2 regions of the Specibacter sp. NPDC057265 genome follow, and region 1 is predicted to be linked to the other one. Evidence: predicted binding sites of a transcription regulator. Region 1 holds the regulator's gene; the other holds the start of a gene.
The links. Region 1 encodes Rex, which represses fermentation and respiration genes when NADH is low (regulators of the CRP and FNR family bind a similar motif). Its sites were predicted from a motif close to CTTGTGAANNNNTTCACAAG; they were not measured.
Positions count from the first base shown of each region.

Region 2: ACFUCV_RS09700 (MarP family serine protease) is a predicted target of Rex. The motif match lies at 6,651-6,670, and genes of this name have one in related genera.

Region 1 is NZ_JBHUYE010000019.1:5,245-12,726, forward strand. Features, by position in the region: gene ACFUCV_RS12295 (YceI family protein) at 1-473, shown strand, start outside; gene ACFUCV_RS12300 (hypothetical protein) at 742-1,425, shown strand; gene ACFUCV_RS12305 (redox-sensing transcriptional repressor Rex) at 1,472-2,167, opposite strand; gene ACFUCV_RS12310 (glutaredoxin family protein) at 2,298-2,588, opposite strand; gene ACFUCV_RS12315 (HAD family hydrolase) at 2,681-3,493, shown strand; gene ACFUCV_RS12320 (30S ribosomal protein bS22) at 3,577-3,675, opposite strand; gene ACFUCV_RS12325 (3-deoxy-7-phosphoheptulonate synthase) at 3,890-5,029, opposite strand; gene ACFUCV_RS12330 (acetylxylan esterase) at 5,230-6,240, opposite strand; gene ACFUCV_RS12335 (carbohydrate ABC transporter permease) at 6,417-7,355, opposite strand; gene ACFUCV_RS12340 (carbohydrate ABC transporter permease) at 7,348-7,482, opposite strand, start outside.
Region 2 is NZ_JBHUYE010000011.1:33,275-40,756, forward strand. Features, by position in the region: gene ACFUCV_RS09675 (NUDIX hydrolase) at 1-311, opposite strand, end outside; gene nth (endonuclease III) at 308-1,123, opposite strand; gene ACFUCV_RS09685 (hypothetical protein) at 1,127-2,428, opposite strand; gene acs (acetate--CoA ligase) at 2,779-4,755, shown strand; gene aroQ (type II 3-dehydroquinate dehydratase) at 4,835-5,287, shown strand; gene ACFUCV_RS09700 (MarP family serine protease) at 5,316-6,500, opposite strand; gene ACFUCV_RS09705 (Crp/Fnr family transcriptional regulator) at 6,739-7,416, shown strand.

The DNA of each region.
Region 1 (7,482 bases):
TCCGCCACGCGGGCATCTCCAAGGTCCGCGGCCAGTTCACCGACATTGCCGGCGAACTCACCCTCGGCGCGACCCTGTCCGACTCCTCCGTCACCGCCACCATCCAGGCAGCCAGCTTCAACTCCGGCGACGCAGGCCGCGACGGCCACGTCAAGGGTGCCGACTTCCTGGACGTCGAGACGTTCCCCACCCTGACCTTTTCCTCCACTGGCATCTCCGGTGACAGCGAAGACTTCGAACTCACCGGTGAGCTCACCATCCACGGCGTCACCCAGACCGTGACCTTCAAGGGCGAATTCAACGGCGTGGCCGTTGACCCCTTCGGCGCCACCCGCGCCGGCTTCGAAGCCAAGACAGTCATCAGCCGCAAGGAATTCGGCCTGACCTGGAACGCAGCGCTGGAGGCCGGCGGCGTGCTGGTCTCGGACAAGGTCACCATCACCTTGGACGTGGCCTTCGTCAAGGCAGCCTAGTCAGCACCCGCCGCGGCCCGCTGGCCTAAAACGCCGCCGGGGTAAGCAAAATGCCGGTCCGCACCTGTGTGCGGGCCGGCATTTTTTGTGCATTCCCGCCGGCTCCCGGCACGCCAGGGCACCTCTTCACCCGGCACGGCAGCGGGCGCGCGGGAGGTCGCGTAGGGTTTAAGGAAAGCCGCAGGCGCCAGGCAGCGCATTGCCTGCGTCCCAGGCGGTGCAGCCCGTCTGCCGTGCAAGGTCCAACAGGAGTGAGGGAGCAGCAGTCATGACCACCCCCGGTGAAGAATCACCAGAGCGTCCCGCCATTGACTCCAGTTACGGTGAAATTGCTCCCGGCGTCCCGCGGTACGGTCAATACGCCCCGGCAGGCTGGGAGCCGCCGCAGGAAATCCAGGACGCGCAAAAGGCGGCCCTGGCGGGGCGGAACATTGCTCCTGCCCCCTCCTACCCCGGCTTTGGCGGCGGCCAGCCCGGCACGTCAACCATGCCCGCAGCCATTCCAGGCAAGGTCCTCACCGGCGCCCGGCTGATCATGCTTGCCGGCGTCATCCAGGCAATGTCGGTGATTGCGCTGCTCGCAGTGCTGTTCGTGCCCACGTTGAAGGCCTCCGTGATCGAGGTGCTGCAAAGCAGCATGGCCGCCACCCCCGCCATGGCCGACGCCTACGCGGACCCGGCACTGGTCAATGCCGCACTCGTGGTGGCCTTTGTCATCAGCCTGGCCATGGCCGTGGTTTACTTTTGGCTGGCCCGGGCCATCCGCCGCGGAGCAGGCTGGGCACGCACCACCGCGCTGGTGCTGGGCATCTTGTCCATCACCTTTTTGGTGCAGCCCAACCCCCTGGCCATTGCGCAGATCCTGTTGGGGCTGGTGGGGGTTTTCCTGCTCTACCGCTCCCCCGCCAAGGAGTTCTTTGCCGCAGAAAAGTCCCGCCGCGGCGGGCGCTGATGCCGTGACACTGCCCTGAACCAGACCCAACGCCCCGCCGCAGCAGTCAGGCGCCGGGGCGTTCCTGTTCCAGGACCGTTTCCTGCATCCGCTGGGCATGATAGGCAAGGATCTGCAGTTCCGTGGCCATGTCCACCTTGCGCAGGTTCACATGCTCCGGGGTGCTCAGGGCCACGGGAGCGAAGCTGAGGATGCTGTGGACCCCGGCCGCCACCACCCGGTCGCAGATGGACTGTGCCACGGCTGCGGGCAGGGCCAAAACCACCATATTGGCCCGCGTGGACTTGAGCACCGACTCCAAATTGGCCACATCGCTGACGCGCAGCCAGCCAATTTCGGTGCCCACCACCATTTGGTCGGCGTCCAGCAGCGCAGCGACGTGGAAACCGCGGGATTCAAATCCTGCGTAGCGGGCCAGGGCACGGCCCAGGTTGCCGGCCCCCACAATGGCAACCCGCCATTCCTGGGTCAATCCCAGGGCCTGGACAATGCGCCGGCTCAGGGTTGCCACGTCATAGCCCACCCCGCGGGTGCCGTAGGAGCCCAAGTGGGACAGGTCCTTGCGGACGTTGGCGGAGCCGACGCCGGCTGATTCGGCCAGCGCTTCGGAGGACACGCTCACCGCGCCCTCAGCGAGCAGGGCATTCAAGGTGCGCAGGTACAGGGTCAAGCGTGAGACCGTTGCAGGCGGCAGCTCGGGGCCGGGCTGGGCCTTGCCCTCCTGCGATGTCTGCAGTGCCATTAAATCACTCTCCACCTTCTCAGGCCACGGCCGCTCGCAATGACTTCACGAGGGCGTCAACACGCCCGCCAGGGTCTGCCTCAACTCTAAGTCGTGGGCGGTTCAGTGCCAAAAGCAAGACGCGCCACGACTAGTGCCCGCCGCCCAGGGACGTCAAAATGGCGCGCAGACGCTCCGGATCAATGTGCCAAAAGTCCCGGGGCACGCCGTCCACCAGCACCACGGGGATTTCCTCCCCATAGCGGGCCCCCAGCTGCGCATCCTGGGCAATGTCCACTTCATCCCACGCCAGCCCCAGCTCGCCACTGACCTGGGCCACCACGGTCCGGGCGTTCTCGCAGAGGTGGCAGCCGGCTTTGGTCAGCAACTGCACCGTGGGAGAAGTTGCCGGCGGGACGGGCTGGGAAGGCAAAGGATCCATGCCTGCAACGGTACGCCAACGAAAGTTTCCCCACAGTCCCCCCGCCGCAGCCGGTGGCGGGCACAGGGGCATGCATTGACTAGACTCGTTGCATGCCCGACGCGATCCTTGACAGAGCCGAGACCTCCTCGACTACTGTGCAGCACCTTGGCGAGGCGGCTTTCTTCGACGTGGACAACACCATGATGGAGGGCGCAAGCCTGTTCCATGTGGCCCGCAAAATGTACCAAAAGCGTGCCTTTACGCTCCACGACGCAGCGGGTTTTGCCTGGAAACAAGCCAAGTTCATCCTGCGCGGCGAGAACATGAGTGATGTCCATTCCATTCAGGATTCCGCCCAAAAACTGGCCGCCGGCATCAGCGCCGAGTTCATTCGCGAAATTGGCGGCGAGGTCTACGACGAGATGATCGCCTCCAAAATCTGGCCCGGAACCAAGGCCCTGGCCGATGAACACCTAAGCACCGGGCGTCAGGTGTGGCTGGTGACTGCCACTCCCGTTGAGGTCGCCGGGGTGATGGCCGAGCGCCTGAACCTCACCGGTGCGCTGGGGACTGTGGCCGAAATTGAGGACGGACACTACACCGGGCGCCTCGTGGGGGAAATTCTGCACGGTGCCGCAAAGGGCCGCGCCGTGAAGGAACTGGCCCTGGCGCAGGGACTGGATTTAAAGCGCTGCTGGGCCTACAGCGACTCCTTTAATGACATCCCCCTGCTCATGGCGGTGGGCCACCCGGTGGCCATCAACCCCGACGGGCAGCTGCGCCGGCACGCCAGGGACAACAACTGGCCCATCTACGACTTCCGTTCAGGCCGGCGGGCCGCCACCTGGGGTTTGCGGGCCGCCACGGGTGCCGGCGTCGTCTATGGTTTGTGGCGCGGCGTATCCATGATGCGCAGGCGCTGACTGCGGCGGCTCCCCACCGGCCGCAACAAAAACACCCGCCCACCCGGCAAAGGGTGAACGGGTGCTTTACGCAATAAGAAGTTCTACTTCTTATTGCGACGCTGGTGGCGTGTCTTGCGAAGCTGCTTGCGGTGCTTCTTCTTGGACATCCTCTTGCGGCGCTTCTTGACTACTGAACCCATGAAAGTTCCTCACAAACTGCATAGAACAGCCTCGAAGAGGCCGTAAACGATTAGGTCGACCGATCGCAGGAATCGGTCAAAGCCGAAAATGGATCTTTCCTAGGGTACCGCCTTTACCCTGTATGCACCGAACCGGGCCGTCCCTGGCCTTCTGTGCCCTGCACCACGCCCGTCCCGCGACGGGGCGCGGGGTTCACCACCGTTTTCGCCGGAACTAGCTGGCGGCGGTGCGGCGCGTGCGGGACGCCTGCGCCAATTTGCCCAGCACCTCCACGGTGATGCCCCAGTCCATGCAGGCATCCGTCACGCTTTGGCCGTACACCAGATTGGCGGTGCCGGCAGCGACCTCCTGAACGTTCAGGCCCTGCGCCCCACCCACCAGGAAGCTCTCCAGCATGACCCCGGCAATGGTGTGGGCCGAGGTGTCAGCGGACTCCAGCTGCGCGGCAATGTCCAGCGCCACTTCGGCCTGGCGGTGATGGCTTTTGCCGGAGTTGGCATGGCTGGCGTCCACAATGAGTCGCGGGTTGACGCCAGCCGCAGCGGCAAGGCCTGCCGCCTGCGCCACGTCCCCGGCCCGGTAGTTGGGCCCCTTGCGTCCCCCACGCAGGATCACGTGCGCGTCCCTGTTCCCGGCCGTGCTGACCAGTGCCGCCCGGCCGTCGGCGTCGATCCCGAGGAAGGACTGCGCCGCGCCGGCGGCATTGCAGGCGTCAAGTGCCACCTGCAGATCACCATCGGTGCCGTTCTTGAATCCCACCGGCATGGACAAGCCCGAGCTTAATTGACGGTGGATCTGACTTTCGGTGGTTCTGGCGCCAATGGCACCCCAGGAGATGAGGTCGGCGGTGTACTGCGGGCTGATGGGCTCCAGGAACTCCGTGGCAGTGGGCAGCCCCAGGGCGGCCACGTCACGCAGGAAGGTCCGGGCCAGGTGCAGCCCTGCCCCCACATCGTGGCTGCCGTCCAGGGCCGGATCGTTGATCAGGCCCTTCCAGCCAACGGTGGTGCGCGGCTTTTCAAAGTAGGCGCGCATCACAATGAGCAGATCCTCCTCATGCGCCGCAGCCACTGCAGCCAGGCGGCGGGCGTAGTCCAGGCCGGCGCGGGTGTCATGAATGGAGCAGGGCCCCACCACCACCAGGAGCCTGTCGTCCACACCATCCAAAATGGCCCGGACCTCCTCCCGTCCCCGTTCGACGACGCCTGCCAGCTGCGCGTCCAAGGGCAGCTGCGCCAGCAGTTGCGCCGGTGAGGGCAGCGAGGTGAACTGGCTGATGCGTAAATTGGCGGTATTGGCTGGATTGGCTGGATTGGCTGGATTGGCTGCGGGGCTGGCTGCGGTGATGCTCATGGGGCGGGGTCCTTAGCTGGGCTGATGGCGGACCCCCTTCTCAGAAGCCCGCCGGAAATGGCGAAGGACAGAGAAAAATTTCTCTGTCCTGTGGGCTCTGAAGGAAAATTGGATGCGTGTCAGTGAGACGCGGGCCCCTCCAGAGCCAACGAAAAATACGCATACCAACGGTTTGTCATGCCCACACCATAGGCAGATAATCAGCCAGCCAGCAAATTGGCCAGGTAATGCAGCTGTTCCACCCGGTGGTGCTCCTGCCCGCCCTCATGGTTGTTGAAAGGGTAAAACTCGATGTTTTTAGCCGGGTTCCGTCCCGATTTGGACCCGTAGGCGTTGTAGGAGGCGTAGACGGTGGACGGCGGGCAAATGTCGTCCCTGCCGGCGGCCGAATAAAGCGCCGGGGCCGTGCAGCGGCTGGCAAGGTGCACGCCGTCGTAATAATTGAGCACTTCGAGCACCTGCCCATGCCGGTGGCGGTGGCGTTGCAGGAAGTTCGCGATTTCCGGGTACGGCCCCCTGACGGCCAGGTCAATGGCGCGGGGAAAATCCTGCAGGAAGGGAACGTCGCTCAGGGTGGCGATGACGCCGTCGAGCCGACCGGCAGCCAATCCGGAGGCGGCAATGGCCAAACCTCCGCCCTGGCTGATGCCCGCCAAAATGACCTTGCCGGCATCCACCCCGGGATGCTGTTGCGCGGCCTCAATGGCGCGGAAGGCGTCGACGTAGACGCGGCGGTAGTAGTAGCTTTCCCGGCTGGCAATGCCGCGGGTCATCAGACCGGGATGGGCCACATCGCCGGCGGACAGGTGCGGATCCGGGGTCTCCCCCAGGATCCCGCCGTAGCCCTGGCCGCGGGTGTCCATGATGAAGTGTGCGTAGCCGGCCTGCGCCCAGGCGGTGTCCTGCTGAATGAGGCCGCGGCCCCCGGAATAGCCCACGTACTGCACCACCACGGGCAGCTTTGCGCCGGGCGTGCGGTTGGCGGGAAGATGCAGCCACGCCTTGATGCGGTCCCCGCCGTAACCGGAAAAAGCCACGTCAAAGCTGTCAATGACCGTGAGCAGGTTCTCTGCCGGCACATAGCTGGGGGCCAGGTCAAAGGTGCGGGCCTGGGCCAGGGTGTCATCCCAGTAGCTGTCAAAGTCCGCAGGCTCCGTGAGGGTCGAGGAGTACCCTTGCAGTTCCTCAAGGGGCAAATCAAACTGGGGCATGAGGCGGATTCCATTCCGGTGGGGCCCGGCTTCGACGCGGGCAAACATTTTCCTCCGGACATCCTATGTGCTGGAGGTGGCTCCGGGGTGAGGCCACAGGGCAGGGGCGCAGCGCAAGGTCCCCGTGCCGGCGTCGTGCATGGCCGGTGGCGCGGGGACCCTGGGTGCGGTGGGCGTTACTTGATGCCGGTGGTGGCAATGCCCTTGATCAGGAACCGCTGGCCAAAGAGGAAGACCATGAACACCGGCAGCAGGGACACAATGGACATGGCGAACAAGGAGCCCCAACTGGTGCCGGCCTGGGAATCCACAAAGGCCCGCAAGGCCACAGGAACTGTGAACATGTCCGGATCCGTGAGGTAGATCAGGGCGCCGAAGAAGTCGTTCCACGTCCAAATGAAGGTAAAGATCGTGGTGGTTGCCAGGGCCGGGACCATCAGCGGCAGCATGACCTGCAGGAAGATGCGGGGGTGGCCGGCGCCGTCAATGCGGGCCGCCTCGTCCAGGTCCTTGGGAATGCCGCGGATGAACTGCACCATCAGGAACACAAAGAACGCGTCCGTGGCCAGCAGTTTGGGCACAATCAACGGCCAGAAGGTGTTGACCCAGCCAATTTGCGAGAACAGCACGTACTGGGGAACTATCACCACGTGGAACGGCAGCATGATGGTGATCAACATGATGCCGAACAGGATCTTGCTGGCGGTGAACTTCAGCCGCGCAAAGGCATAGGCGGCCATGGAACAGGAAATCAAGTTGCCCAGGATGGACCCGATCACCACGATCGCGGAGTTGAGCATGTAGTGGCCAAAGGGATGCGTCAGCGCTGACCAGCCATTGGCATAGTTGCTCATGTCCAGGGTGCTCAACCACAGCCCGGGGTCCTTGAAGATGAGTTCATTGGGCCGCACCGAGGAAACCACCATCCACAACAGCGGATAAATCATCACGGCACCGCACACGATCAAAATCAAGTGCTTGGTCAGGGCACGGCTGCGGGCCCTGGCGCTAAAGGACAACGTTCCCCGGGAGGCGCGCACCTTGGCGTTTTTGCGCCGGCCGGGGGGCGGCGTCGGGATGGCCGGAATTTCAGATACCGTTTGCAGATTAGTCATCGTAGAACACCCAATACTTAGACGCGACGAAGTTGATGGCGGTAAAGACGCCGATGATCACCAGCAGCACCCAGGCCATGGCGGAGGCGTAACCCATGTCAAACTGTCCGAACCCCTTTTGGTAGAG
Region 2 (7,482 bases), on a different contig from region 1:
AGCCCCGTCTCCTCATGGGCCTCACGCAGGGCAGCGGCAACCACTGAATCATCCTGCGGATCCACGCCGCCGCCGGGAAAGGCCACCTGCCCTGGATGGTCATTGAGGGTGCTGGCCCGCTCAATGAGCAAAACGTCCAAATCGGCGGAAATGAGGGGCCGGTCCGAGCTTGCCGGCAAGTTGTCCAACACACCGAAAAGCATGAGCACAGCCGCCGGCCGGGCGCGGCCGGCATCCATGCCGCTGGGCCACAGCGGCCGTGCCTGCGCTGCCTTGGCGGCGAGCGCCACAAGATCGGCGTAGGCGCTCATGTGCGCGGTCCCGCGCCCTGGCGGGCCGCCAACTGCGATTCCTGCCGGTACCGTGCGGCGTTGCCCACATCGGCGAGCATGCGTGCGTGCAGCTCCTCCTGCCCGGGGGCCAGTTCATATTTGAGCAGCTTTGCAGCCTTCACCGGATCCACTTCCCCTTCACCGTAGGCGGGACACAGCGCGGCAATGGGGCAGGCTCCGCACGCGGGTTTGCGGGCATGGCAGATGCGGCGGCCGTGGAAAACCACCCGGTGCGAGAGCATGGTCCAGTCCCGCGGTTCGAACAAAGCGGAGACGTCGGCCTCGATCCGCACCGGATCGGTGGATTCGGTCCAGTTGAACCGCCGCGCCAGGCGCATGAAGTGCGTGTCCACCGTGATGCCCGGAATCCCGAAGGCATTGCCCAGCACCACGTTGGCGGTTTTGCGCCCCACCCCCGGGAGTGTGACCAGCGCCGCCAGGGATCCCGGGACCACGCCGTCGTACTCATCCACCAGCCGGTTGGCCAGCGCCAGCAGGTTCGCGGCCTTGGCCCGGAAGAATCCGGTGGAACGGATGATTTCCTCCAATTCCACCGGGGAAGCCTGCGCCATGGCCAGGGGCGTGGGGAAACGGTCAAACAGCACCGCCGTGACGGTGTTGACCCGGATGTCGGTGGTTTGCGCCGACAAGACGGTGGCCACCAACAACTCGAAGGGGTCGCGGAAATCGAGCTCCGCGTGTGCATAGGGGTACAGCTGTGCCAGCCCGCGGTTGATTTTTCGGGCCCGGCGCTTGCGCGCCAGCGCCGTCTCGAAGGCCGGAGCAGGCATCGGCTACTGGCTGTCCGAGGCGCGCTCGATCCCCACCAGATCCAGCAGCAGGCCCGTCTTGCCGTTGCTGTCCTGAACCAGGAAGCTCTCGCCGCGGTCCTCCAATGCCAAAATCCACGCCCCCGGCATGAGTTTGAAAACAAACTGGCGCGTCTTTTCGTCAATCACGTTTTGTGGCCTGTCCACGGCGAACCAGAAAGGCTCGGCCACCGCAGCGGCACGGGCCGGGCTCACGGTTGCGGCAATGCTTTCGCGCTTGGCAGGCTCGCTGCGTTCCTGCACCGGTTCAGCCACCTGGGGGTTCAGCGTGGTGGCCGCACTTTCAGTGGTGCGGGCCGCAGGGGCTGCGGCGTCCGCTGTGCGCCCCGTTGCGGCTGCTGCGGGGGTTGCCGCGGCGGCTGCTGCGGGGGCCCCTGCGGTGTTTCCGGCAGGCTTGCCGGCGGAGGCCGCCGCGGCGTCAGAGACCCGGGGGTGGGCGGCCGTGGGCGCGGCGGTGCCGGCGGCGTTGGCGGCTGGGCTGGCCGCGGACTGGTCCTGGCCTGCACCGGCAGCTGTTGCGCCCGTGCTGGCCCCGGCCGCCTTGGCCGGAGTGAAGATCTGCCCTGCCGGGGAGTTGCCCGCCTGCGGGCCGGCCCAGGCCCCCTGCGTGTTTTGTGCCTGGGGCGCGTTTTGGACAGCGGCCTGTGCGGGGGCGTACTGGTCCTGAGCACCTTGGGCGCCCGTCGCGGGACCGGTCTGGCCACCGGCGTGCGCCTGCGGGGTCACGGGTTTGGGTGCGGACGGGCGCTTGGTGGCGGCTACGGCGTCGCGCGCTGCAACATGGGCTGGAACTTCCACGCGGTTGGCGAAATCAGTGGCAAAGAAGGGAAGCCAGCGGGCGCACACTGTTGCCAGCAACAGGACGAGCGAGCCGATCAGGCCCACCAGGTAAGCCACCTTAAAGTTGCTCACGGTGCCCACAAAGAAGAAGAACGCGGCAAATGCGGCCACTACGGAGGCGAACTGGTCCACGGAGAGCGAGCCAATGCGGATTTTCACCTCGGGGCTCAGCCGGCGGACCAAAAAAAGCGCGGCCACCACCAGCGGCAAAATCACGCCAATGGTGAGGTAGAACAGTCCCGCGACGTTCCACAGGTTCAAATCCCCCGTCAGGGTCTCAATCATCGGCACCACTGAAGCGATGAAGATGATCGCCACTGCGCCCAAAACCACCAGATCGCGCAGGGTCAGCGGGCCGGCAACAGCCGTGCTGGCCGCCCCGGGGGCCTTTGAGGCCTGCGCGGCAGACGTGTGTTGCTGTGTCATGGTCTTACTCCTCTTTGCTCACGATTGCTTCCCAGCCTAGTTAACGCAGCCAAGCAACACTAGCGGGCCACAGGTGAATTGGTGCAAATGGGCGCTCGATGGGCAGATCTGCCCATGCCGGCCAGGGGGTCCTGCCCCCGGCTGGATGCGATTGAGCGCAGATTCCACACCACTGGACCCTGCGCCATGTGACGACGGACACGTCACCGTGTTCAAAGGGCTAGAGTTAAAGTTGGAACAAAATGATGTCCCGGCAGCCCTTCCATGCACCCCCACCCCTGAACCCCGTGGACTGCGTGGAACGTGCCCCAGCGGACATGAGCCAGCATTGCAAAACGAAGGGATATTAGATGTCTGAGGCCACCACCGCAGCGAATGACCAGTCCGGCGAGGCACTGGAAAACCTCTCCACGGAGAACCGCCATTTTGCTCCCAGCGCCGAGTTCGCAGCCGGGGCAGTTGTCCAGGGTGGTGAATATGCAAAAGCCAACTCAGACCGTCCCGCCTTCTGGGGTGAGCAGGCCCGTGAACTTTTGAGCTGGTCCAAGCCCTTCACGAAGACCCTGGACTGGACCAACCCGCCCTTCGCCACCTGGTTCGAGGACGGCGAAATCAATGCCGCCTACAACGCCCTGGACCGCCATGTGGAAGCCGGCAACGGCGATCGCGTTGCCATTTACTTCGAAGGCGAACCCGGCGATACGCGCACCTATACCTACGCGCAGCTCACGGAGGAAGTAAAAAAGGCCGCCAACGCCTTTGAAGCCCTGGGCCTGGTCAAGGGCGACCGGGTGGCCGTGTACCTGCCCATGATCCCCGAAGCCGTCATCACCCTACTGGCCTGCGCCCGCATTGGCGCCATCCACTCGGTGGTCTTTGGCGGCTTCTCCGCCGAAGCGCTGCGCTCACGCATTGACGACGCCCAGGCCAAGCTGGTTGTCACCGCCGACGGGACCTTCCGCCGCGGCAAGCCCAGCCCCCTCAAGCCCGCCGTGGATGAGGCGTTGGCCGCGCCCGGCCACTCGGTGCAGCACGTTGTGGTGGTCAAACGCAACGGCGAGGACGTCAACTGGGTCGCCGGCCGCGACCTGTGGTGGGATGAAACCGTGGCCGTGGCCGCCACCGGGCACACCGCCGTGGGCCACGAAGCCGAGCACCCGCTGTTCATCCTGTACACCTCCGGCACCACAGGCAAGCCCAAGGGCATCCTGCACACCACCGGCGGCTACCTCACCCAGACCGCCTACACGCACCGGGCCGTGTTTGACCTGCACCCGGAGACGGACGTGTACTGGTGCACGGCCGACGTCGGCTGGGTCACCGGCCACTCCTACGTCACCTACGCCCCGCTGATCAACGGCGCAACGCAGGTCATGTACGAGGGCACCCCGGATTCCCCGCACCAGGGCCGCTTCTGGGAGATCGTGCAAAAGTACAAGGTCTCCATCCTGTACACCGCACCCACCGCCATCCGCACCTTCATGAAGTGGGGCGAGGACATCCCCGCCAAGTACGACCTCTCCTCCATCCGCCTGCTCGGCTCCGTGGGCGAGCCCATCAACCCCGAGGCCTGGATGTGGTACCGGCGCGTCATTGGCGGGGACAAGGCGCCCATTGTGGACACGTGGTGGCAGACCGAAACCGGAGCCATCATGGTGGCTCCGCTGCCCGGCGTCACCAGCACCAAGCCCGGCTCCGCCCAGGTCCCCATGCCCGGCATTGCCGTGGACGTGGTGGATGAGCTCGGCGCCTCCGTCCCCCACGGCCATGGCGGCTACCTGACCATCCGCGAGCCCTGGCCGTCCATGCTGCGCGGCATCTGGGGCGACAACGAACGCTACCAGGACACCTACTGGTCCCGCTTTGACAACATGTATTTTGCCGGCGACGGCGCCAAATGGGATGAGGACGGCGATATTTGGCTTTTGGGCCGGGTGGATGACGTCATGAACATTTCCGGCCACCGCCTCTCCACCACTGAAATTGAATCCGCCCTGGTCAGCCATCCCTCGGTGGCGGAAGCGGCCGTGGTGGGCGCCGCGGATGAAACCACCGGCCAGGCAGTGGTGGCGTTTGTGATCCTGCGCGGCTCGGCCGCAGAGGATCCGGACATTGTCACCACGCTGCGCAACCATGTGGGCCGCGAAATTGGACCCATTGCCAAGCCCAAGACCATTCTGGTGGTGCCGGAGTTGCCCAAGACCCGCTCCGGGAAGATCATGCGCCGTTTGCTTAAGGACATTGCCGAGGGGCGTGAGGCAGGGGATTCCTCAACCTTGGCCGACAACACTGTCATGAGCCAGATTGCCGCCTCCTTGAAGGCCTAGCGCAGCCTGTAAGTCACAACAGGCCCGGCCACCGTCATCCGGTGGCCGGGCCTGTTGCCGTGTGGGGCATCATTAAGCCATGACTTCTCCACGCCCGCGCGGCACCCTGTTGATCCTCAATGGCCCCAACCTGAACTTATTGGGCACCCGCGAACCCGGAATCTACGGCACAGCCAGCCTGGCCGACGTCGAACGCCTCACCACCGCCGCTGCCGAGGCCGCCGGGTTCGACGCCACGTGTCTGCAGTCCAACCATGAGGGCGTCCTGCTGGATGCCATCCACGCCGCGCGGGGCACGGCGGCGGGAATCATCATCAATGCCGGCGCCTACACGCACACCTCGGTGGCCCTGCGCGATGCCCTGGCCGCAGTGGAACTTCCAGCCGTGGAGGTGCACATTTCCAATGTCCACCTCCGCGAGGAATTCCGCCACCACTCCTATCTGTCAGCCGTATGCACAGCAGTCATTGTGGGGGCCGGCATTCACGGTTACGAACTGGCCGTGAACTTCTTCGACAAGACGCTCGCGTAAAACACCCGGGGTGGATCAGGCCGCCGGATCAGCCCACCTTGCAGCTGCCGGAGTCCACTTCCCGCTCAAGGGTGGGTGCTGCTTGAATGACCGGGCCGGCCTCTTCCATGGTGAGGGCAAAACCCACCGTGTCGGTGGCGGTGGCCTTGGCGAAAATCACGCCCACCACCTTGCCGCTGGTATCCAGCAGCGGCCCGCCCGAGTTGCCCGATTGAACATTGCCTGCCAGCTGGTAGACATCCACGGGCGAGGGGTTGCCGCTGGCAACGTCAGGCACCAGCATGGGGCCGGAGGAGAGCACGGTGGCCGGCCGCAGCTGCAGGGGCCCGCCCAAAGGGTAGCCGGCAAAAACCGTGCCCGTTTTGGCCGGAACCGTCTGCGCCGCCGGCAGCGGTGCCGCAGCCAAAGAATCCACGGCCAGCACGGCCAGGTCCTGGCCGGAGTCAAAGTAGACCACCCGCGCCGGCAATGCCCCTTGTTCCTGGGTCTGCACCACGGGCTGGGAGACGCCCGCCACCACATGGGCATTGGTCATGACCCGCCCGGGGGAAATGACAAATCCGGTTCCGGTCTGGTTTTGGCCGCATTGAAAGGCGGTGCCGGAAATTTTCATCACCGATTGTGCCGCCGTGTTCAGCGCAGGCGTGTTGGTTTCCCCCTGGGGGGCCGCAACATCAACGTTGCTGCCATCGGGGTTAAGCAGCGCCGGGATGCCCTCTTCCAACACCAGTGAACGCACCTGTGCCACGGCAGCCTTCACAGGGCTGGGGGTCCAGGAATCAATGCGGGAAATGACTTTTGAATCGCTCAATTGCTTGGACACCGCCGGAATGCCCAGGTTGGACACCCCGAAAGCCAGCATGGACAAAATCAATGCCCCCACGCCAAGGTTCAAGGCCCCGCCCAAAATGCGGTTGACGGCCCGGATGGAACCGGATTTCATGGCGCGGCCAATGGCCCTTCCCAACTTGATGCCAAAGGCGTGGCCCACGGCAATGAGCACCACCGTGCCCACAATGACCAAGGTGGTGCGCCAGCCGGGGCTGACTGCTATTTGACTGGCAAGGGGGGCGGCGAAGAACGCGGCCACGGCCCCGGCAATAATTCCCACCAAACCACCCAGGCCCGCCACGAGCCCGGCATTGAGACCATAAATGAATTGCCACAGCAGCCACAAGATCAGCAGCGCATCCAACCATGAGAAACCAAACACCCGTTGCAGCTCCTCCCGGGCCCTCGCCCGCCATTTTTTGGTGCAGGACAAACGCGTCCATTCCGACTGCCAATGCTACCGGCGTGGGTGCGACATTTGCGGGGCTTGGCTCGCAACAAGACTGCCAATATGCTGACAACGTAAGCCGGTAATGCCAAATTGGTCACAAAAACAAAATTCTTCTGAAACAATCATTAATAGGTCTTTACTGAATAGCTACATACTGCAAGGAGTTTTCATGGACATCGAGGTACTGCGCCGGGCCCCCCTTTTCGCCACCCTGGACGACGAGGCATTCCGCCTGCTGACGGACGAACTGGCAGAGGTTGATCTTTCCCGAGGCGCGTCGGTGTTCCGTGAAGGCGATCAGGGCGATCAGCTCTACTTCATCGTTTCCGGCAAGGTCAAGCTGGGCCGCACCTCCTCCGACGGCCGCGAATCCCTCGTGGCCATTCTGGGACCGGGCGAATTGTTTGGCGAAATGGCCCTCTTTGACCCGGCACCGCGGAGCACCACAGCCACTGCCGTCTCGGAGACCCGCCTGGCCGGATTGAAGAACGAATCCCTCAACGCCCTGCTGCGCAACCGTCCCGAGGTGTCCATGCAGCTGCTGCAGGCACTGGCCCGCCGCCTGCGCCGCACCAATGACAACCTCTCCGATTTGGTCTTCTCCGATGTTCCCGGCCGCGTGGCCAAGGCCATCCTGGATTTGGCGGACAGGTTTGGCCGCCCCGCCACCGACGGCATCCTGGTGGCGCACGAGCTCACCCAGGAGGAGTTGGCCCAGCTGGTCGGCGCGTCCCGCGAGACCGTCAACAAGGCCCTGGCTGAGTTTGTCCAGCGCGGCTGGCTTCGCCTGGAAGCCCGTGCAGTGGTGATTTTGGACGTCAACCGTTTGCGCCAGCGCTCACGCTAGAAAAAACATTTATCCAGCTGAAGCAAACAAACGGCCCGGTCAACATGACCGGGCCGTTTGGGTTTA